DNA from 3 places in the Pontibaca methylaminivorans genome. Region 1 is predicted to be linked to each of the others. Evidence: riboswitches for the same ligand, from Rfam matches in the RefSeq annotation. Region 1 holds a riboswitch; each other region holds the start of a gene.
The links. A riboswitch is a leader RNA that binds a small molecule or an ion and turns the genes downstream of it on or off. The one in region 1 is predicted to bind cobalamin.
Positions count from the first base shown of each region.

Region 2: linked by a shared signal. The riboswitch ahead of B0B01_RS01640 (DUF1636 domain-containing protein) and the one ahead of B0B01_RS09965 (hypothetical protein) in region 1 are both predicted to bind cobalamin.
Region 3: linked by a shared signal. The riboswitch ahead of B0B01_RS08650 (TonB-dependent receptor plug domain-containing protein) and the one ahead of B0B01_RS09965 (hypothetical protein) in region 1 are both predicted to bind cobalamin.

Region 1 is NZ_FTPS01000001.1:2,029,379-2,036,519, reverse strand. Features, by position in the region: gene B0B01_RS09975 (alpha/beta fold hydrolase) at 72-923, shown strand; gene B0B01_RS09970 (cobalamin-binding protein) at 927-1,703, opposite strand; gene B0B01_RS09965 (hypothetical protein) at 1,705-2,112, opposite strand; cobalamin riboswitch at 2,210-2,431, opposite strand; gene msrA (peptide-methionine (S)-S-oxide reductase MsrA) at 2,471-2,980, opposite strand; gene msrB (peptide-methionine (R)-S-oxide reductase MsrB) at 2,967-3,422, opposite strand; gene B0B01_RS09950 (amidohydrolase) at 3,576-4,730, shown strand; gene B0B01_RS09945 (2,3-dihydro-2,3-dihydroxybenzoate dehydrogenase) at 4,737-5,498, opposite strand; gene B0B01_RS09940 (non-ribosomal peptide synthetase) at 5,507-7,141, opposite strand, start outside.
Region 2 is NZ_FTPS01000001.1:312,231-319,371, forward strand. Features, by position in the region: gene B0B01_RS01625 (ABC transporter substrate-binding protein) at 1-545, opposite strand, end outside; gene B0B01_RS01630 (ABC transporter ATP-binding protein) at 557-1,327, opposite strand; gene B0B01_RS01635 (TonB-dependent receptor) at 1,329-3,521, opposite strand; cobalamin riboswitch at 3,637-3,835, opposite strand; cobalamin riboswitch at 3,991-4,204, shown strand; gene B0B01_RS01640 (DUF1636 domain-containing protein) at 4,322-4,693, shown strand; gene cobW (cobalamin biosynthesis protein CobW) at 4,690-5,718, shown strand; gene cobN (cobaltochelatase subunit CobN) at 5,718-7,141, shown strand, end outside.
Region 3 is NZ_FTPS01000001.1:1,769,884-1,777,024, reverse strand. Features, by position in the region: gene B0B01_RS08680 (GcvT family protein) at 1-623, opposite strand, end outside; gene thpR (RNA 2',3'-cyclic phosphodiesterase) at 745-1,305, opposite strand; gene B0B01_RS08670 (2-hydroxyacid dehydrogenase) at 1,344-2,330, opposite strand; gene B0B01_RS08665 (SH3 domain-containing protein) at 2,449-2,991, shown strand; gene B0B01_RS08660 (NADPH:quinone reductase) at 3,075-4,064, shown strand; gene B0B01_RS08655 (DUF2312 domain-containing protein) at 4,075-4,335, opposite strand; cobalamin riboswitch at 4,473-4,679, shown strand; gene B0B01_RS08650 (TonB-dependent receptor plug domain-containing protein) at 4,798-6,603, shown strand; gene B0B01_RS08645 (ABC transporter substrate-binding protein) at 6,590-7,141, shown strand, end outside.

The sequences.
Region 1 (7,141 bases):
TGGGACAATGATATTCCGCCGGCAGCCGGCCCGGCACCGGGACGGCATGCAATGAACGGGCGCCCCTCCTGATGGCGAGCTTCGACACAAGCGACGGGCTCTCGCTCTATTACGAGGACACGGGCCATGGCCCTGCCCTGCTCTGCCTTGCCGGCCTGACCCGCAACTGCCGCGATTTCGACCATGTCGCGCCGCATCTCGCGGGCTGCCGTGTCATCCGCATGGATTATCGCGGGCGGGGCGACTCCGCCTATGACGCCGATTTCCGCAACTATTCGATCCCGCGCGAGGCCGGGGATGCGCTTGAACTGCTCGATCATCTCGGGCTTGAGCGGGCGGTGATCCTCGGCACGTCGCGGGGCGGGCTGATCGCCATGGCGCTTGCGATGATTGCCCCGGCGCGGCTTTCGGGTGTGATCCTGAACGACATCGGCCCGGTGATCGAACCGGCGGGGCTTGCGCGGATTCTGGACCGCCTCGGCCGCCCGCCCGAGGCCCGCAGCCTTGAGGACGCCGCGCATGCACTGGCGCGGGACAATGCGGCGAAATTCCCGGGCGTTCCCCTTGACCGCTGGCGGGAGGAGGCAAGGGCGCGCTACCGCAAGGGGCCGGGCGGGCTCGTGCTGCGGTACGACCCGCATCTGCGCGACGCGGTGGCGGCAGCCGGCGCGGACAGCAGCGCGGCGGATGCACCCGACCCATGGGCGCTGTTCGATGCACTCCGCCCGCTGCCGCTCGGCGTGATCCGGGGCGCGAATTCCGACATCCTTTCGGCCGAAACGCTGCGGCAGATGCAACTCCGGCACCCCGACATGGTCAGCGCAACCGTGCCGGACCGGGGTCATGTGCCCTTCCTTGACGAGCCGCCCACGCTCGGGGTGATCCGTGCCGTCACGGATGCCGTGAAAGCGCGCGGCGGCTGACGCTCAGCCCAGCGCCTCGATGATCGCGTCGAGCCCGTCGGTCAGCGCCGCCGGGCCGGGCTGGAGGATCAGCGAGGAGCTGATCTCGTGGATGCGGCCATTGCGAACCGCCGGGATCGTGTCCCAGCCCGGGCGCGCCGCCATCCGCTCCGGGCGCAGCTTCTTGCCGCACCAGGAGCCTAGAATGACATCGGGGCGCGCCGCCGCCACCTGTTCGGGCGTCACCACGCGCTCCATGGCCTTGCCCCTGGTCACAAGATCCGGGAACGCCTCGCGCCCGCCCGCGATGCCGATCAGTTCCGACACCCAGCGCACGGCCGTTATCATGGGGTCGTCCCATTCCTCGAAATAGACCAGCGGCCTTGCCCGCCCCTCGGCCCGGGCGGCGACCTCGGCAAGGCGCGCCTCGTATCCGCGCGCAAGGTCGTCGGCCCGCCCGGGACAACCGACCAGCGCGCCGACATGGCGGATCATGGCAAGAATGCCGCGCAGATCCTGCTGGTTGAAGGCCATGACCGCCACGCCCTCGCGCAGAAGCGCGGCGGTGATGTCGGCCTGAATATCGCAGAAGCTCAGCACGAGATCAGGTTCAAGCGCGGTGATCGCCGAAATATCCGCCGAGGAAAATCCCGAGACCCGGGGCTTTTCGCGCCGCACCCGCGCGGGGCGGGTGGCAAAGCCTGTGACGCCAATGATACGCGCCTCTTCGCCCAGCAGGTAAAGCACCTCGACCGTTTCCGCCGTCAGGCAGACGATCCGTTCGGGGGGGAAAACACGCATGTCAGATCCTCGCCGTTTCGCAGGGTTCGGCCCGGGCAGGGCAAGCCATGCGGACCGGCGCCCGCAGCATCATCCGCGGCGGGGCCATCAGCCGGGACAGCGGGCCCCGCGCGTCGCGGTCCTCGAAGAATGCGGTGGAAAAGGCGCAGAGCGCCGCGGCATCCTCGCCCTTTTCGACGCCGCAGAACAGCTCCACCCGGTGCGCGTTCAGCACGAACAGGGCCTCGCCCCCGGCCGCACAACCGTCAAGCATGGCCCGCCCGGTCATCTCGAAGCCGGGCCGCAGCGAACAGGCGAGCCGCGCGGCCTGCACGAGCCGTTCGGCAAAGGCCCGCGCCACGGGGCATTCGCGCCCGCTTCGCAGACAGGTGGTGATCTGGAACTGGTGGTCCGGAAATGAAATGCTCATCGCGCCCTCCGCGCAGAAGAGGGCGGCGCATGGTCTGCATGGTCTCGAGTGGCTCCGTCATCACGGCAAACGCTCCTCGGGGCACCCCGCCCGTCTCATGGTTTCAACGATGATGGCAGGTCTCCTGACTCGCGGGTCGCTGCGCCCTTCCCTGCCTTCCCGGAGCCATCAAGGCCCCAGTGGCACAAGGAGGATGGGCGCTCGCCGCTTACAGTTGCGGGGGCAGTCGCGGCCTTGGAGATTCCTCCGCACCGCGTTCCCTTTTCATCCCGCAGGCCGCCTTTGCCGCCCCCGGGAAACCATCAGCGCGACTGTCGCGAAGCACCGGGCCCAAGTCAAGCGCCGAACGCGCGATCCGTCACGATGCCGCAGACCGCGGGAGCACCCAGTGCGGACGGATGAAATGGCAGGTATAGCCGTTCGGGAACCGTTCGAGATAATCCTGATGCTCGGGCTCGGCCTCCCAGAAATCGCCGAGCGGGGCGAGTTCGGTCACAACCAGCCCCGGCCAGAGCCCGGAAGCATCCACGTCGCGGATGGTCTCGCGCGCGGTTTGTTCCTGCCGTTCATCCGCGAAAAGGATCGCCGAACGATAGCTCGGGCCGAGGTCGTTGCCCTGCCGGTCGGGGGTGGTCGGGTCGTGGATCTGGAAGAAGAAGCCAAGGATGTCGCGATAACCCGTCACATCGGGGTCGAAGATCACCTCGAGCGCTTCGGCATGATTGCCGTGATCGCGATAAGTCGCGTTCGGCACGTCGCCGCCGCTGTAGCCGACCCGGGTCGCGATCACGCCGGGACGGCGGCGGAACAGATCCTGCATGCCCCAGAAACAGCCCCCGGCAAGGACGGCGCGTTCAGTCCTGCTCATGCCCGCCCCCGATCCGGCCGAGCCAGGCGCCGTAACCTTCGGCCTCCATGTCGTCGCGGTGGATGAAACGCAGCGCCGCCGAATTGATGCAATAGCGCAGGCCCCCGCGATCCACCGGGCCATCGGGGAACACATGGCCCAGATGGCTGTCGCCATGGGCGCTGCGGACCTCGGTGCGCAACATGCCAAGGCTGTGGTCGCCGTGTTCGGTCACATGGGCGGATTCAATCGGGCGGGTAAAGCTCGGCCAGCCGCAGCCGGCGTCGAACTTGTCGCCGCTCGCGAACAGCGGCTCGCCCGAGACGATATCGACATAAATGCCCGGTTCGCGGTTGTGCAGCAGCTTTCCGCTGCCCGGCCGCTCGGTGCCGCTTTCCTGCGTGACGTGATATTCCTCGGGCGAAAGCGCCGCGATGGCCTCTGCCGATTTTTCATAGCGCATGGCGCCGGCTCCCCTCCTGCTGCGGTCTGCGTCATATCTGTGTGCCATCGTCGCCGGATTCAACGGGGCATGTCCGCGATCACGCTCCCGTTCCATTGCGCCGCGCCGCGCTTCGCCCTATCAGGAGGCATCCCCGACAAAGGCCCTGCACCGTTGAAGACAATCGACCAGATCGCTGCCCTTGCCCCTCTCATGACCGAGTGGCGCCGTGATTTCCACCGCCACCCGGAGCTTGCCTTTGAAGAGACCCGCACCGCCGGCCTAGTGGCGCAGCGGCTGCGGGACTTCGGGCTCGCGCCGGTCGAGGGGATCGGCAGGACCGGGGTCGTGGCCATCGTCGAGGGAGGCGCGCCCGGCCCGTCGATCGCCCTGCGCGCCGACATGGATGCCCTGCCGATGCAGGACGAAAGCGGCCGGGAGTGGCGCTCGTCCCGGGATGGTGTCGCCCATGCCTGCGGTCATGACGGCCACACCGCCGCGCTGCTCGGGGTTGCGCGCCATCTGGCCGAAAACCCGCCCGCGCGGGGCCGCGTCGTGCTGATCTTTCAGCCGGCCGAGGAAAACGGGCTGGGCGCAAGGGCGATGATCCGGGACGGGCTGATCGACCGCTTCCCCTTTGACGAGGTATACGGGTTTCACAACATGCCGCTTCTGGCACCGGGACAGGCCGCGGTGCGCAGCGGCGCGACCCTGAACGGCTATATCGTGTGGGAGGCCGAGATTTCCGGCACCGGCGGCCACGGCGCCGCCTTTTTCAAGGCCACCGACCCGGTGCAGGCGGCAGCACGGCTCGCGACCGAGATTTCCTCGATCATTGGGCGGTATATCGACCCGGCCGACTCCGCGCTGATCACCGTCTGTTCGATCGAGGCCGGCAGTTCGCATAACATCATTCCCGCCACGGCGCGGCTTTCCGGCACGGCGCGGGCGCTCGACCCGGAGGTTCTGGCGCTGCTTCATTCCCGGCTCGAAACCGCCTGCGCCGGGGTGGCGGCGCTGACCGGCTGCGCCATCCGCTGCAATCGGCTGACCGAGGTTCCGCCCTGCATCAACACGCCCGCGGGCGCGGATCATGCGGCCGCCGCCTGTGCCGCCGTGCTGGGCGCCGCCAATGTCACGCGCGACCAGCCCGCCTATCCGTTCACGGATGATTTCGCCCTGTTCCTGCAGGCCGCCGCCGAGGGCGCCTATCTGTTTCTCGGGCAGGAAAGCCCCATGTGCCATGATCCGGCCTATGACTTCGACGATGCGCTGCTTCCGGTGGCCGCAAGCATCTTCGCGACGCTGGTGCGGCAGCGGCTCGGCTGAGGGCCGTCACGCCCGGAGCGTTGCCCCGCCATCGACATAAAGATCCGCCATGGTGATGTGGCTTGCCCGGTCCGAGAGCAGGAAGAGCACCGCCTCGGCCACCTCTTCCGGCACCGCGAGCTTGCCAAGCGGGATCCCGGCCTTGAAGGTCCCGGGCTGCCCGGCGATCACCCGCGCGGCGCCCTGATCGTCGGCCCACATGCCGGTCTGCATCGGCGTAAGCGTCGAACCCGGCGCCACGATGTTGCAGCGCACGCCCAGCGGCCCGAGTTCAATGCCGAGACAGCGGGTGAACATATGCGCCGCAGCCTTCGACGCGGCATAGGCCGCCATGGCATGGCGCGGCACGCCGGCCGCGTTCGAGCCCACGACCACGATGCTGCCCCGCCGCCGCGCCGCCATGCGCCGCCCGAGCGCGCGCCCGACATGGAACACGCCATGGGTGTTCACATCGAACACCCGCCGCCAGTCCGCGTCACTGGTCTCCAGAACGGTATCCGTCGCCAGAACACCGGCGACATTCGCCCCGAATTCGATCGGCCCCCAACTCTGTTCGACCTGATCCACGAGCGCCTCGACCGCGGTGCTGTCGGTTATGTCAAGCGCGGCCGGCCAGATATCATCACCCTCAAGCGCCGGCACGGCAAGATCGCTCGCCACGACCCGCGCGCCCTCGCTGCGCAGCAGCCGCACGAGCGCCGCACCGATCCCGCCACCGGCGCCGGTGACGAAAGCGATCCGCCCGGCAAGGCCCGTGTCCCGGTTCATGTCCCGGCTCATGCCTGTCGCCGCGCCGCGCCGGCTGCCGGTGTTGCCTGCTCCATCCGCTCGGACAGGGCGGGCGCGATCATGGCGCTTGCCTCGGCACCGGTCAGTTGCGGGTGCAGGAACGGAACCGAAACCACATCGAGCGCCGCGCCATAGGGTTCCCAGAGCGACGGCGTCAGATGCGGGCGGGTCTTGTGGTCATGGGCGGCCCGGACATGGGTCAGCACACCGTCGTAGCGGCGGTGATGGTGGCCCCGCACCAGCCGGTTGGTTTCGAGCACCACCCGCACCACGCCTTCGAGCGCCCGCGGCGGCAGGTTGCCGAGCGCGCTTTCGCCCTCGCGCAGGAAGGCGAGGATCTGCTCGCGGGTCGTCAGGTGCGGATAGCGTTCGGGATCGTGCCCCGCGATGGCAAGCAATGCGCGCAGGGCCTGGCTTTCGGTCGGCTCGGGCTCGGCCCGCCAGCATTCGGCCGGGTAGGAATCGAGCATGGCGACAAGGCCGACCTCACGCCCGGCGTCCTGCAGTTCAACCGCGATCGCCTGGGCGAGGATGCCCCCGACCGACCAGCCGGCGACATGGCAGCGCCCCTCGGGGTGGGTGTCGCGGATGCGGCGCGCATAATCCGCGGCCAGCGCCTCGATGCTATCGGGCACGGGCACATCGGGATCAAGCGCGGGCGCCTGCAGGCCGTGCACCGTGCGGTGCGGCGACAGGGCGCGGGCCAGCGTGCGATAGCCCCAGCAGATCCCGCCGGCCGGGTGCACCATGAACAGGGGATCGCGATCCTCCGCGCCGCGGGTCAGGGTGATGAGCGGTGCGAGCCCGTCGTCCCCGGCCACCTGCCCTGCCCCTGCGTCGATCCGCGCGGCCAGGGTGGCGATATCGGGATATTCGAACAGGGCCGCCAGCCCCGGCGCGTCTCCCCATTCCTCGCGCATCCGCAGCATGAGCCGCACCGCAGACAGGGAATCACCGCCAAGGGCAAAGAAATCGTCCGCCCGGCCGATCTGCGCCGCATCCATCCCGAGAAGATCCGCATAGAGCGCGGCCAGCGTCCGCTCGGTCGGTGTTTTCGGCGCATCGCCCCCGGCGCTTTCGAAACGGGGCGCCGGCAGGGCCTTCCGGTCGAGCTTGCCATTGCTGGTGACCGGCATCGAATCCAGCGCCACGAAGGCCGCGGGCACCATGTAATCGGGCAGCCGCGCCGCCAGCATCGCGCGCAGCGCCTCGGGCGCATAGCCCGGCTCGGGCACGACATAGGCCGCAAGCCGCCCGTCATGGGCCAGCACGATAACACCTCGGGTCAGGCCGGATGCGGCAATCGCCGCCTCGATCTCGCCCAGTTCGATCCTCAAGCCCCGTATCTTGACCTGATGGTCCGAACGCCCGAGGAACAGCACCGCCCCGTCCGCGCGCCGCCGGGCCAGATCTCCGGTCATGTAAAGCCGCTCGCCCGGACGGAACGGGTTGTCGATGAACCGCTCGGCCGTGAGGTCCGGCCGCCCGAGATAACCCCGCGCCAGTTGCACGCCGCCAAGATAGAGGTTCCCGACCACCCCCGGCGGCACCGGATGCCCCCGGTCATCCAGAATCACGAGCTGCGTGTTCCAGACCGGGAACCCGATCGGCACCGGGCGCGA
Region 2 (7,141 bases), 1.7 Mb from region 1:
AGCGCCGCCGCCCGTTCGGGCACGCCGAAGATCCGCGCGAGGTTCTCCAGATCGCGGAACAGGACATCGAAATCCGGCCGCTGATGCTGCCCGAGCCGGACGCAGGATTCGGAGAGTTCGTAAACCGCGATCCCGTAGCGGCCAAGGCTTTCGGGCGTGACCTCGCCGCCGACCCGCATGCCGTAGCTCCAGCCCGCGAAATAGAAGTCGATCCCCTCGTCGAGAAAGGTCTCGAGCGTCGGATAGCTGCGCTGGATCGCGCGCAGCCCGGCGGCGGCGGGAAAGGCCGCGAGCGTCGCCGCCCCCCCGGTCCGGCCGCTGTAGCCGAGAAGGCTGTCCTCGAGCCCGAGCGCGAGCATGATCTCGATCAGGTTCGAGCCGTTGACCAGCGCCCGCCGGGGCGGTTCGGCAATCGTGACCTCGCGCCCGCAACTGCTGACGGTGACGGGAAACGGATCGCGCGCTGCCCCCGCCATGGCCGGGACGGCATTCGCGATCAGGGCCGAGAGGACAATCGGGGCAAGACCCCGCAGGGGCTGTTTCATGGGCATTCTCGTCACGAAATCAGGTCGAAGGAAAAGCGCGGGCGCCCGGTTGCGGCCTCGGTGATGGTCGCGGCCACGTCGAAGGCGGTGCGGATCGTGGCCGGCGTCAGCGTCTCGCCCGGCGGGCCGAGCGCGCAGACGCGACCGCCCCGCATCACCAGCACCTGGTCGGCCACCGCCGCCGCAAGTTCGAGATCATGCAGCGTGATCAGCACCGTTGCCCTGATGCGCCCGAGCAGCGCCATGATTTCCAGCTGATGGCGGATGTCCAGATGGTTGGTCGGTTCGTCCAGAACGATCAGCTGCGGTTCCTGCACCATGGCACGGGCCAGCAGAACGCGCTGTTTCTCGCCCCCCGAAAGGCTGCCGAAGGTGCGGTCGGCCATGTCGGTCAGCCCGAACTCCGCAAGCACCCGGTCGATCACCGCCTCGTCCGCCCCGGCACGGGGCTGGCCGTTGCGATGCGGGATGCGCCCCATGGCGACGACCTCGCGCAGGGTAAAGGAAAAATCGGGCGCGCCCTCCTGCAGCACCGCCGCGACGAGCCGCGAAACCTCGCGCGCGGAAAGCCGCCAGATATCGCGCCCCCCGACCTGCACCTGTCCTGACAGGGGCCGGTTGTGGCGGTAGATGCTGCGCAACAGCGTCGATTTCCCGGCCCCGTTCGCACCGACGATGGCCGTGGTCGTGCCGGCCGGAACATCGAAGCTGATGTCCTCGATGATCCGCCGGTCCGGGCGCGGCCCCCAGGAGAGGCCGCGCACTGTGAGATCGAGCGCCACGTCAGAACCGGATGTTGACGTCGAGCGTCGCCATCCGCGGCGGCCCGAGCAGCCACTGGGTGTCCCGGCCCGATGTCGCATAGAGCCGGTTCGCGACGTTCTCGATATTGAGGTCCACGCTGATGTTGTCCTGCGGGCGCCATTGCAGCCCGGCATTCACCACCGTGTAGGAGGGGCGCCGGCTGGTGTTCGCATCACTGGTGAATGCCTCGGAGACGTAATGCGCGCCCGCGCGGGCGGTCCAGTTCGCGGCGAAATCCCAGGAGCCCCAGATATTGGCGACCCGGTGCGGCACATTCGCCGCGCGGTTGCCGGAATAATCGCCGCCCGGCTGCACGTAATCGTCAAAGCGGGAGGAAACGAACGCCGCATTCGCATTGACGCGGAAGGTTGGCGACACCTCAAGGCCGATGGCGGCCTCGATCCCTTTCGCGCTTTGCCTGCCGATCTGGTGGGTCACGTCCGGGTCATCGGGGTCGCGCGCCAGAAGGTCGGTCTTGACGATGCGATAGGCCGCAAGCGTCGCATCGCCGCGCCCCTCGAGAAAGCCGAATTTCACCCCGATTTCCTGCTGGCGCGCCCGGGTCAGTTTCAGGTCGGCCTGAGACTCGGATAATGAAAGAGCGCTGCCGATCGGCTCAGTTGCTCGGGAATACTGCGCATAAACAGCCACATCCGGCACCGGGTTCCAGACCGCGCCGATGCGCCAGCTGGTTGAGCTGAATTTTTTTGTATAGGCGGGCTCGCGCGATTTAATGTCCACGTTATCATAACGCAGACCGCCGACCAGCGCCCATTGGTCATTGAACTTTATCCGATCATCCATGAACAATGAGTATTGATTCATCTTTGAATCATTGATGATATTCATCGTATAGGGGCCGAATACCCCAGGGCGCGGATTGAGAAAATCAACTGTGGTCTCATCTGTGGCAGGAGTGTGCCTCAATCTCACATATTTCATCCGATTGACGTCAAAGCCAAACGTCGCAGTATTCTCAATATTTCCGAATGTGCTCTCGATAGTTATGTCGGTGCGATTTCCTGTCTCTTCCACATCGTGAGCCAGAGCGAGCCGGGGCTGGCGTGTAACCACTCCGGTGCCGGGGCCATAAGTGTAGCTCTCCACGTTGCGCCAGTCGCGGTTGCTGGTCAGGTGATAGGTGCTGCTGGTCAGCGTCACGCTGTCGTTGGGCGTCCATTCCGCCTTGAGCTGCGTGAACCTGTCCTTGTAGCGCACGAGGCTGTCCTCGACGTTGTAGTTGCGATAGCGCACGCGCCGGTCCACCTGACCATCCACCAGCGGCGTGCCGAAATAGCGGCTCGGGCGGTTGTCGCCGAAATCATGCGAAAGCGTCAGCGCAAGGGTCTCGGTCGCCTGCCAGCGCAGCGCCGCCGAAAGCGAACGCGACGACATGTTGTCCCGATCCATCCAGCCGTCGGAGCCGGTGATATTGGCATCGAAACTGTAGGCCAGCCGGTCGCCCAGCGGCCCGGCGCTGCCATAGGCCAGCCCGCGCTGGCCATGGGTGCCGATGGTGGCCCGCAACTCGTCGCGCCGCCCCTCGGTCAGCGGCTTTTTCGGGATCACGTTGATCGCGCCGCCGACACCCCCTTCGCCGTAAAGCACACCGGCCGGGCCGTTCAGCACCTCGATGCGGTCCACGCTCCAGGTGTCGAAGGGGAAGGTGATCGTGCCCGAGGCCGGGTAAAGCCGCGTGCCGTCATACAGCCGCGTGACCGACCCGTGTCCGTTGAATCCGCGCATGCTGACCGAGGTGCCGCCGTTGCCCGGCGAGCCGCCAAAGCTCACGCCGATCCCGGTGTTCACGATCGCCCGCGTCACATCGCGCTCGCCCCGGCTGCGGATCGCACCCCCGTCGATCACCTGCACGCTGGCCGGCGTCTCGAAGGAGCTGAGGCCAAGCCGGCTGCCGGCGGTGGAACCTTGATGCAGGTCGAGATCCGCCGCCCCCTGCCCCTCGATGGTGATGGTATCGAGCAGCAGCGTCTCGCCGTTGTCCTCGCTGCTGCGGGTGGCGTCCTGCGCAGAAAGCGGCGCGGCCGTGCCGGCCAGAAGCGCGGCGACGACAAGAGCCCGCCGGCGCCTTGGCCGGGCAGGAAGGCGCGGAATTGACGGCACGAGGCCGGACACGCCCGAAAGGGCGGTTGACTGAGATATGAGTTCGGGCACGGATTTCGGCTCCAGCGATCATTTCACCGTCACCGCAAACGCTGCATCCTGTTGCCCGGACTGTCCCTGCGGGCGGATGCGAATTTCACCAGGACACCCCGCCCGATGTGTTCACGCGTGACAACGGCTGACGGCAGGTCTCCTGGCTCGCGAAGCACCGCCCCCTGTCGCCTTCCCGGGGATCGCTCCCAGTGGCATGTGACAGAAGGCTCTCCGCCTACAGTTGCGGGGGCAGCTGCAGCATGAGGCCATCCGGCCCGCACTGCATTCCCTTTTCATTCCGAAATCGGAAAACCGTCGGGACAATCCTTAAGGCGCCCGATGCGGTGCGTCAACGCCCCTGAAGCACGGCCCTGAAACACCGCCCGGTTTCACCCCCGGACATCGGGCCACCGCCGGTTCCACGGCCCGCCGCCCGGTCGCGGGGCGTGGTCCGCGCTCGCGCTTGACAAGCGGGGCGGAAACGGGCTTGGCTCTGCGCATCGCTGGTTCCTGCAGTTTTGCAGGCGAAGAGGGAATGCGACGCCCCGGGCCACCCGGGACAAAACGCAGCCGCCCCCGCGACCGTGACCGGAGAGGATGCCCACTGCCACTGACATCGCGTCGGGAAGGCCGGGCAGCCGCCAGGGGTATCGCCCCTGACATCCGCAAGCCGGGAGACCTGCCAGCACCGGCCCCGCCGTTTCCGGGGCCGTTTCGGAATCATGCGGCCGGGGCATGCCGCAGACCGGACGTGCGGGCGCATGTGCCCCGCACCCCCGTCTGTTCCTCCGGTTGCGAAACTCTGGTCGGAGGGGCCGATGTGTGACGCGATCGAAATCGAACTGGTGGTCTGTACCACCTGCCGCATGTCCGCGGACGGAACCGGGGCGCAACAGCCCCTGCGCGACGGCGCGCGGCTGTCCGCGGCGCTGTCCGCCCGCGGCATTCCCCATGTCAGGCAGGAATGCCTGTCTGCCTGCCGGCGCGGCTGCGTCGTCGTGCTGCGGGGCCCCGGGCGCTGGACCTACCTGCAGGGCGAACTCGATCCCGACCGCGACCTTGACGCGCTCGAGACCATGACCGCCGCCTATCGCGCCGCGCCCGAAGGTTTCCTGCCCTGGCGCGAGCGCCCCGAAAGCCTGCGCCGCAACATCATCGCCCGCATACCGCCAATGGAGCCCGTGAAATGAGCCTTGAGAAAACCCCCGTCACCATCGTTACCGGCTTTCTGGGGGCCGGAAAGACCACGCTGATCCGCCACCTGCTGCAGAACCCGGGCGGGCGGCGGCTTGCCGTTCTGGTCAACGAATTCGGCGATGCCGGGGTGGACGGCGACCTGATCCGGGGCTGCGCGGATGAAAACTGCCCCGAGGCCAATATCCTTGAACTGACCAACGGCTGCATCTGCTGCACCGTCGCCGATGATTTCATCCCCACCATCGAGCGCCTTCTGGCGATGGAGCCGCGCCCCGATCACATCCTGATCGAGACCTCGGGCCTTGCCCTGCCCAAGCCGCTGCTCAAGGCCTTCGACTGGCCCGACCTGCGCTCGAAGATCACGATCGACGGCGTGATCGCGCTCGCCGATGCCGAGGCGGTGGCGAACGGCACCTTCGCCCCCGATCCCGAACACCCCGGCAACACCGGCAGCGATTCGGGCGCCGATCACGAGACCCCGCTGTCCGAAGTGTTCGGAGACCAGATCGCCTGCGCCGACCTCGTGCTGCTGTCCAAGGCCGACCTCGCCGGCGAAGAGGGGCTCGCCACGGCGCGCGCGGCGGTTCTGGCCGAGGCGCCGCGGGACCTGCCGGTCCTGCCCCTGACCGACGGGGTGATCGACGCCCGTGTGGTGCTCGGGATCCATGCGGCGGCCGAAGACAGCATCAATGCCCGCCCCTCGCATCACGACGGTGCCGACGACCACCACGACCACGACGATTTCGACACCATCGTGATCGACCTGCCGGAAGTCGATGACCCGGACAGGCTTGCCGCCAGGGTCGAGGCCCTGACCGCATCGCGGAAAATCCTGCGCATCAAGGGGCACGTGGCGATCGCGGATCGCCCGCTCAGGCTGCTGGTGCAGGCGGTGGGGCCACGGGTGCGCCATCAGTTCGACCGCCCCTGGGGGGCCGCGCCGCGCGAGGGGCGGCTCGTCGTCATCGCCGAAAAGGGTGATCTCGACCCGGATGCGATCCGCGCGGCGCTGATCTGATGCACGTCCTCTTCCGCGAAAGCCACGGGCTGGAGGAAACGGCCACGCCGCGCGATCTCGGGCAGGCGCCCGCGGATCTGGTGGTGCTGTCCTTTTCCGACAGCGATCTCGGCGCTTTCGCGGCGGGCTGGCGGCGCGGGCGCGAGGGGCTGCCCTCGCTGCGGCTCGCCAATCTTTCGGCGCTGCTGCACCCGCTTTCGGTCGATACCTATGTCGAGGCAACGCTTTCCGGGGCGCGGGGCATCCTGATCCGCCTGCTGGGCGGCACCGCCTTCTGGCGCTACGGGGTCGAGCAGGTCGCGGCCCTTGCCCGCGAAAAGGGCATCGCGCTCGCGATCCTGCCGGCGGACGGGCAGCCGGACCCGGCGCTTGACGCGGCCTCGACCCTGCCGGTCGCGACCCTGCGCCGGCTGGCGGAACTCTGCGATGCGGGGGGCGCGATCGCGGCGCAGGGGGCGCTGGCGCAGCTTGCGCTTGCCTCTGGTCTTTATGCCGGGCCGGTGCCGGGGCCGAAGACCCTGCCGCCGTTCGGGCTCTGGCACCCCGATCACGGCCCCCTGCCCGACCCGGAACCGGACGCGCCATTGCCGGGCGCGCCGGATGCGCGCCCGCTGATCGCGGTGCCCTTCTACCGTGCCTGGGCCGCTGCCGCCGATACCGAAGGCGTCGCCGCCCTGATGCGCGGCCTTGAGGCGGGCGGCTTCCGCACGCTCGGCCTTTTCGTGCCGAGCCTCAAGGACAGCGCCGCCGCCGGCTGGTTGCGCGCCGTCCTGCCCCGCCTTTCCCCGGTCGCGGTGGTCAACACCACGGCCTTTTCCGCGCGCGGCAGGGCCGGTTCCCCCCTTGATGCTGCCGGGGTGCGGGTGTTCCAGGCGATTCACGCCACCAATGACCGCGCCGCCTGGTCCGGGGCCGAACGCGGCCTGTCGCCTGCGGACCTTGCCATGCATGTCGCGCTCCCCGAGGTGGACGGGCGGATCAACGCCGGGGTGATCTCGTTCAAGGAAACCACGGCGCGCGACCCGGAACTCGAATTCAGCCATGCCGCCCACTGTCCCGATCCCGAGCGCATCCGGGCCACCGTCGCCCGCGTTGCCGCCCATATCGCGCTGGCCGCGCAGCCTGCGCCCGCGCGGCGGGTCGCGCTCGTGCTTTCGACCTATCCGGGGCGCAGCTATCGCATGGCCCATGCGGTCGGGCTCGACGCGCTGGCTTCGGCCCGTGCGATGCTCGAGGATCTGGCGGAGGCCGGTCACGACACCACAGCGGGCGCGCCGCTTGAACAGGCGCTGGGCGACTCCATCCGCTGGCCGCTTGCGGATTACCTGCGCGCGCTCGATACCCTTCCCGAAGCGCTGCGCGACGACCTTTGCCGGGTGCACGGCGCGCCGCAGGACGACCCCGCCCTGAAGGGCGGGCATTT
Region 3 (7,141 bases), 260 kb from region 1:
GTGATCACCACCTGTTCGTCCGACGGCACGAGGTTGCCGCCCTTCTCGACCATCTTCGTGAGCGTCACCTCCCAGGCGTCGCCGGTCCAGCGGAGGGCATCGGCCTGCCACTTGCGTTCGATCACCACCCCGCGCTGGCGTGCGCCCTTGGCCATGGCCATGGTGACGTCGGCCGGATTGATATAACCATCGGTCGGGTGAAAGATCGCGCCTTTCAGGTCATCGGTGCGCACCAGCGGCCAGCGGTCCTTGATGTCCCCGGGCGACAGCCACTCGTAGGGCACGCCGCAGGTTTCGGCCGTGCTCGCATAAAGCATGTATTCGTCCATGCGCGTATCGCTCTGCGCCATGCGCAGGTTGCCGACCACGAAGAACCCGGCGTCGAGCCCGGTCTCGGCCTCGAGCGTCTTGTAGAAATCGACCGAATACTTGTGAATCCAGGTCGAGGCATAGGACATGTTGAACAGCGGCAGCAGCCCCGCCGCGTGCCAGGTGCTGCCGCTGGTGAGTTCGTCCCGCTCGATCAGCATCACGTCGTCCCAGCCCGCCCGGGCCAGATGATAGGCAATCGAGGTGCCGACCGCACCGCCTCCGATAACCAGGGCCTTGACTTCGGTTTTCATCGGCGTCCTCCACGCTCGGGATGTTCCCTTTACTTATGCCAAGCGCAGCCCGCGGGGGCCAAGTCCTTCCGACCGAAAAGCGGATAAAACCGACAGGCGGGCGGGGCGGGCCCGGCCGCGCTCAGCCTTCAGCCGGATCCCGCGAGAGCGGATAGGTGGCCAGTTCCTCGTGGCGTGCGCCGTCGCGGCCGAGGATCGAATGGAACAGCGTGAAATCCTCGACCCGGAACCCGGGCAGGGGCGCAGCGATGTGGTTTTCAAGGTAAAGCTGCAACTGCCGCGCCCGCAGCGGCGACAACTGCCCCGGCAGCCGCGCGAGCGTCACATGCGGGCGGAACCGCTCGCGCGGGAGCGTCAGGTCGACCCGCCGGGCGGCGCGCCTCACCTCGCGATGGAGCGACAGGAGCGGTTCGGATTCCTCCACTTCGGCAAACAGCGCCCGCGGCTTCGGCCCGCCGAAGATACCGAGGCCGCAGAGGGACAGTTCGAACGGCTCGGCGCGGATCAGCGACAACTGCTCATGCAGGTCGCGCAGCAGCGATTCGGGCTGGTCGTCGAGAAAGGCCAGCGTGAGATGCAGGTTTTCCTCCGGCACCGGCCGCCCGAAGGGGAGCGCCTCGCGCAGGTCGGCAAGCTGCTGCCGCACCGGCGCTGGAAGCGATATGGCGATGAATGCACGCATGGGGGCCTCGCAACATGGAATGAAATCAGACGGCCGGATCAGGGCGCGGCCGCATCGGCCCGGTCGGGAACGGCAAGCCCCTCGGCAAAGGCGGCAATGCTGGCGATCACGCGCTTTCCGGTCTCGATCCGCCCCTCGAGCGTCGCCGCGCCCATGTTCGGCAGCAGCACCACGTTGTCGAGCGCCCGCAGGCGCGGGTTGAATCCCGTGTCGGCGTCGCGGATGTCGAGCCCCGCGCCGGCAAGCCGCCCCGCGCGCAGCATCCGCGTCAGCGCCACCTCGTCCACCACCTCGCCAAGGGCGGTGCTGACAATCACCGCTCCGGGTTTCATCAGAGCAAGACGGCGCGCGTTCATCAGGCGGAACGTGCCGGGCGTCGCCGGGCAGTTGACCGACATCACATCGACCCGCGCCGCCATCTGGTCGAGGCTCGGCCAGCAGGTCGCGCCGAGTTCCTCGGCGATCGCATCCGGGACCGGGTTGCGGTTGTGGTAATGAATGTCCATGCCGAAGGCACGGGCACGCCGCGCAAGCGCCTGCCCGACCCGCCCCATCCCGAGAATCCCGAGACAGCGCCCCTCGAGACGCCGGCCAAGCGGCCCGGCCGGGCTCCACCCGGCCCACTCATTGGTGCGGATCAGGGCGCGCCCTTCGGGAAAGCGCCGGGTCAGGGCCAGGATCAGCGTCATCGCCATATCGGCGATATCCCCGGTCGCGATGTCCGGCGCATGGGTGACGAGAATTCCCCGCCGGCGCGCCCCGGACAGGTCGATGTGATCGACCCGCGCGCCGAAATTCGCGATCAGCCGCAGCCGCGTACCGGCCTCCGCCAGGAAGGGCGCGTCGATCCGCTCGGCCATGGTCGGCACCAGCACATCCGCCTGCCGGACAGCGGCGATCATCTCGTCGCGCGACATGGGCCGGTCGTCCTCGCGCGTCACCAGGTCGCACAGCGCCGCCATGGCGGTTTCGACCGGCTCCGGCAAGCGTCGCGGCAGCACAACAGTCAGGCGTTCTCTTGACAATCAGCCTCTCCCGTCGCTTTTCAATCGAGGTGGCGCCATGGCATCGTGGCGCAGGAGCGGGCATGGCACAAGAACCGCGCGCATGATTTCCGGCGGAAATTCAAGGCGCAGCCCGGAAATGAGGCAGGACGGGAGAACCGCAGTGACATTCCGATTCTCATGGCATCTGGCCGTCGTCGCGCTGCTGCTGGCGCTGGCCTTGCCCGCGCCGACCCGCGCCCAGGCGGCCGAAAAACGCGGTCAGGCGACGAATCTGCCGCTGCCGCGTTATGTCTCGCTCAAGGTGGCCGAGGGCAACGCGCGCCGCGGTCCGACGCTCAGCCATCGCATCGACTGGGTGTTCAAGCGCCGCGACATGCCGCTGCAGATCACCGCCGAACACGGGCACTGGCGCCGCGTGCAGGACCGAGACGGCGCCGGCGGCTGGATGCATTATGCACTGCTGTCGGGCACGCGAACGGTACTGGTCGAGCAGGAAACGCTCCAGATCCGCAGCCAGCCCGACGAATCCTCATCGGTTGTCGCCGTGTTCGAGCAAAGCGTGATCGCCCGGCTGGGCGAATGCAATCCCGGCTGGTGCCGCATTTCCTCGGGCGGTTATCGCGGCTGGGCGCCGAAAAAGGCGCTCTGGGGCGTCGCCCCGGATGAGCTGCGCGACTAGGGCGCCACTCATGCATCGCGGGCTGGCAGTCCGGCCCCGCTTCGCTAGAGTCGTCAGCAGGCTTCGGAAAAAAGGAGGCACCCTTGCAAGCGCTCGCCTATCGCCGCTACGGAAACGCGGCCGACGTCCTGCGGATCGAGGACATCCCCTGCCCCGCGCCGCAAGCCGGCGAAGTCACGGTCGACCTTGCATTTTCCGGGGTGAATCCCTCGGACGTGAAGGCGCGCGCGGGGGCCCGTGCGGGGGCCGCGGAAATGCCCTTTCCGCTGATCGTTCCGCACAGCGACGGTGCGGGGGTGATCTCGGCCATCGGTGAGGGGGTCGCGGGTGAGCGGCTCGGCCAGCGGGTCTGGATCTGGAACGGCCAGTGGCGGCGCGCGCTCGGCACGGCAGCGGCGCAGATTACCCTGCCCGCCGCGCAGGCGGTGCCCCTGCCCGACAACTTGCCGCTTGAAACCGGGGCGGTGCTCGGCATTCCGGGGCTGACGGCCGCCCACGCGGTGTTCGGGGGCGGCGATGTTTCGGGCAGGACGGTGCTGGTCCAGGGCGGTGCGGGCACGGTCGGCCACCTTGCGATGCAGCTTGCCCGCCGGGGCGGGGCACGCACCATCGCCACCGCGCGGGGCCGCGGGCTCGACCAGGTCCGCGGCGCCGGGGCAGATGCCGCGCTCGATTTCGAATCCCCCGATCTGGCGCAGGAGATCCTTGCCGCGAACGGGGGCCACCCCGTTGATCGCATCATCGAGGTCGAATTCGGCCGCAACATCGCGACCGATACGGAGGTGATCGCGGAAAACGGCACGATCTGCGCCTATGGTTCGGCGCTCGCCCCGGAACCGGGGCTGCCCTTCTATCCGCTGCTGTTCAAGGCGGTCACGGTCGAGTTGATGCTGGTCTATCTGCTTCCCGACGCGGCCCGCGCGGCCGCGATCCGGCGTCTGCACGATGCGCTCCGGCATGGAGCGCTCGACTGTCCGGTGGCGGCGGTATTCGACCTTGCCGACGGGGCGCGGGCCCATGACGCGGTGGCCGCCGGCGCGCGCGAGGGTGCGATCCTGCTACGCACCGCCTGACCGGGCGCGCTCAGGCCATGCCAAGCGCTTCCTTGTACATTTCAAGGATCGCCTCTTCCTCGGCGATGTCGTCCTTGTCGCGCTTGCGCAGGGCGATGATCTTGCGCAGCACCTTGGTGTCATAGCCGCGCCCCTTGGCCTCGGCCATGACCTCTTTCTGCTGGTCGGCGATATCCTTTTTCTCGGCTTCGAGCGACTCGATCCGCTCGACGAACTGGCGCAGTTCCTCGGCGGTGACGCTGTAACTCGTGTCGGTGTTGATATCGCTCACTTGCCTGTCTCCCGTATCGGTCTCGTTCCGGCCCTGTTGTCCTGCCGCGACCGGCCGGCAGGGCGTCACCGGGCCATTACCGCCCGCCCCCGCGCTCTGCAAGCGATCATGCCTCTTGATCCGCGCGGGGCTTGCGCCTATGCCGAAGCTGCTCTGGTGCGGCGGGAAACCCGCCGTCAATAGGGAATGTGGTGCGGCGGGAAACCGCCAATTCCACGACTGCCCCCGCAACTGTAGGCGGCGAGCGGAAACAGAATGACACCACTGGCCCGGACCGGGCTGGGAAGGACTGTTTGCCGCAACGACCCGCAAGTCAGGAGACCTGCCAGAGCGATCACCTTCATGTGGCGCGAGGGGCGTCGCATGGGCGGCGCCGGTTCCGCGATGGTGATGCGCACCGTCCTGGAAGGCCCGGCGTGGCTCTCCCAGACATGACCACCGACAAGGCCGGGAGGGCCTGACATGAAACGACTTCTCGCAACCGCATCCGCGCTCGTGCTGGGCACAGGAGCGGCCACGGCGCAGCAATATCTGGAACTGGGCACGATCGTGGTATCGGCCAACCAGACAGAGACCGAAGCGGACCGTGTGGGCGCAACCGTCGATGTGCTGGATGAATACGATCTGGGCAGAAGCACAGGCCCCGAACTGGTCGATACGCTGACGCGGCTTCCCGGCATCACAGCCAGCGCGAATGGCGGCGTCGGCACGGCCACGACACTCAGAATCCGGGGGCTCGGTAGCGGCTATGTCAGCACCCGCATCAACGGCATCGACGTGACCGATCCGACCGAGATCAAACAATCCTACAACTGGGGCGGACTGACCGCCGCGGGGCTGAGCCGCGTCGAGGTTCTGAAAGGATCGCAATCCGCGCTTTATGGATCATCGGCCATCGCGGGCGTGGTGAACATATTTACATGGCGACCGACAAGCGAGGGCATCAGCTACCGCTTTTCGGGGGAGGCGGGCAGCTACGGCACCGCAAGCGTTTCCGGCAGCGTCGGGTATCTTTCGGATCGTGCGGAACTTGCCCTGACCATGACGCGCCTGCATACGGACGGATTCTCGGCTGCCGACGAAAACGACGGCAATACCGAGCGCGACGGATTCGACGGAAAGACCATCTATTTCTCGGGAAGCTATGCCTTGACCGATCAGGTCCGGGTCGGCTTCGACATGATATATGAAGAGCACGAAGCCGATATAGATGGCTATTCGATGTTTCCGCCCTATGGCTTGATAGATACGCCGGACAAGAATTTCACCGACAGAAAGGGTGGACGGATATTTGCGACTTTCGACGGCGATAACGTATCGCATGAACTCGAAGCGTCGTATTTCAAGACAACACGCTATGATCCGAACGGTTACACCCAGCGGTTTGAGGGTATGCGGAAAGGTGCGCGCTATACGGGCACGGTCCGCCCGTCCTTCGGCACGCTCGTTTTCGGCGCCGAGTACGCCGAGGAAAAGGCGCGGCTGGACAGCGACAAATCGCGCAGCGATACGGCCTCGGTCTTTGGCGAGGCGCAATTCGGCCTGTCGGACAACCTTGACCTGACCACTTCCCTGCGTGTTGACCGCCATTCCGAATTTGGCACCGAACCAACCGGGCGGATCGCGCTTGCGTGGCGGCCTGATCAGGCATGGACCATCAGGTCCGCGATTGCCACGGGCTTTCGCGCGCCATCGCTCTATGAGCTTTTTGACCCGACCTATGGCAATGATACTCTGAAACCCGAGAAAAGCCGCAGTTTCGAACTCGGCGCCGAGCGCGAGTTTTCCAATGGCGGTTTGATTGCGGCAACGCTGTTCTACACCAGGATCAACGATCTCATCGACTGGGACAGCGGACGTTACATACAGGTGCCCGGAACCACCACGACGCGCGGGATCGAGTTTTCCAGCGAATTTCCGCTCGGGGAGCGCGTGACCTTTCTCGGCAACTACACCTATACCCGCGCCAGGACCGCGGCGGGCGACCAGTTGAGCCGCGTCCCCGAACATGACCTGCTGCTCGGGCTGCGTGCCAGCCTGACCAACCGGCTCGACGGACAGGTCTTTGTCAACCATGTCGCCGACCGCGTGGATACCGGCCCCATGCCCGATTACACGGTGGTGAACGCGGGGCTGTCCTTTGACCTCACGCCAGCCTCGCAGATCTACCTGCGCGTCGATAACCTGACCGACCGGCAGTATCAGACGGCGCGGGGCTATGGCACCTCCGACCGGGCATTCTATGCGGGTATCCGTGCGGATTTCTGAGGCTCTCTGCGCTGTCGCCGTGGTGGTCCTTTCCGCCACGGCGACGCTCGCCGGCACGCCGCAAAAGGCACCGGAGCGGGTGGTGTCCGCCAATCTCTGCACCGACCAGCTTGCGCTGCTGCTGGCCGCGCCAGGGCAGCTTGTCTCGGTCTCGCGGCTCTCGCGCGATCCGCAAAGCTCGCTCATGGTCGAGGCGGCCCGGGCGCTGCCGGTCAACGACACCCGCGCCGAGTCGATCTTTCTTTTCGCCCCCGACCTCGTGCTGACCGGAACCTATGCGGACCCGGCCACGGTGCAGATGCTGCGCAGCCTCGGCATCCGGGTCGAACAGTTCAAGCCGGCCGATTCGCTTGCCGAGGTGCGCGACAACATCAGCCGCATGGGCGACCTTCTCGGACGCGAAGAGGCCGCGGCGGGGATGCTCGCGCGGTTCGATGCGGGTATGGCCGCGGCCTCCGGCGCGCCCGAAAGGCGCCCCCGCGCCGCGCTTTACTACGCGAACGGCTATACCACCGGCGGCAAGACCCTTGCCGGGGAC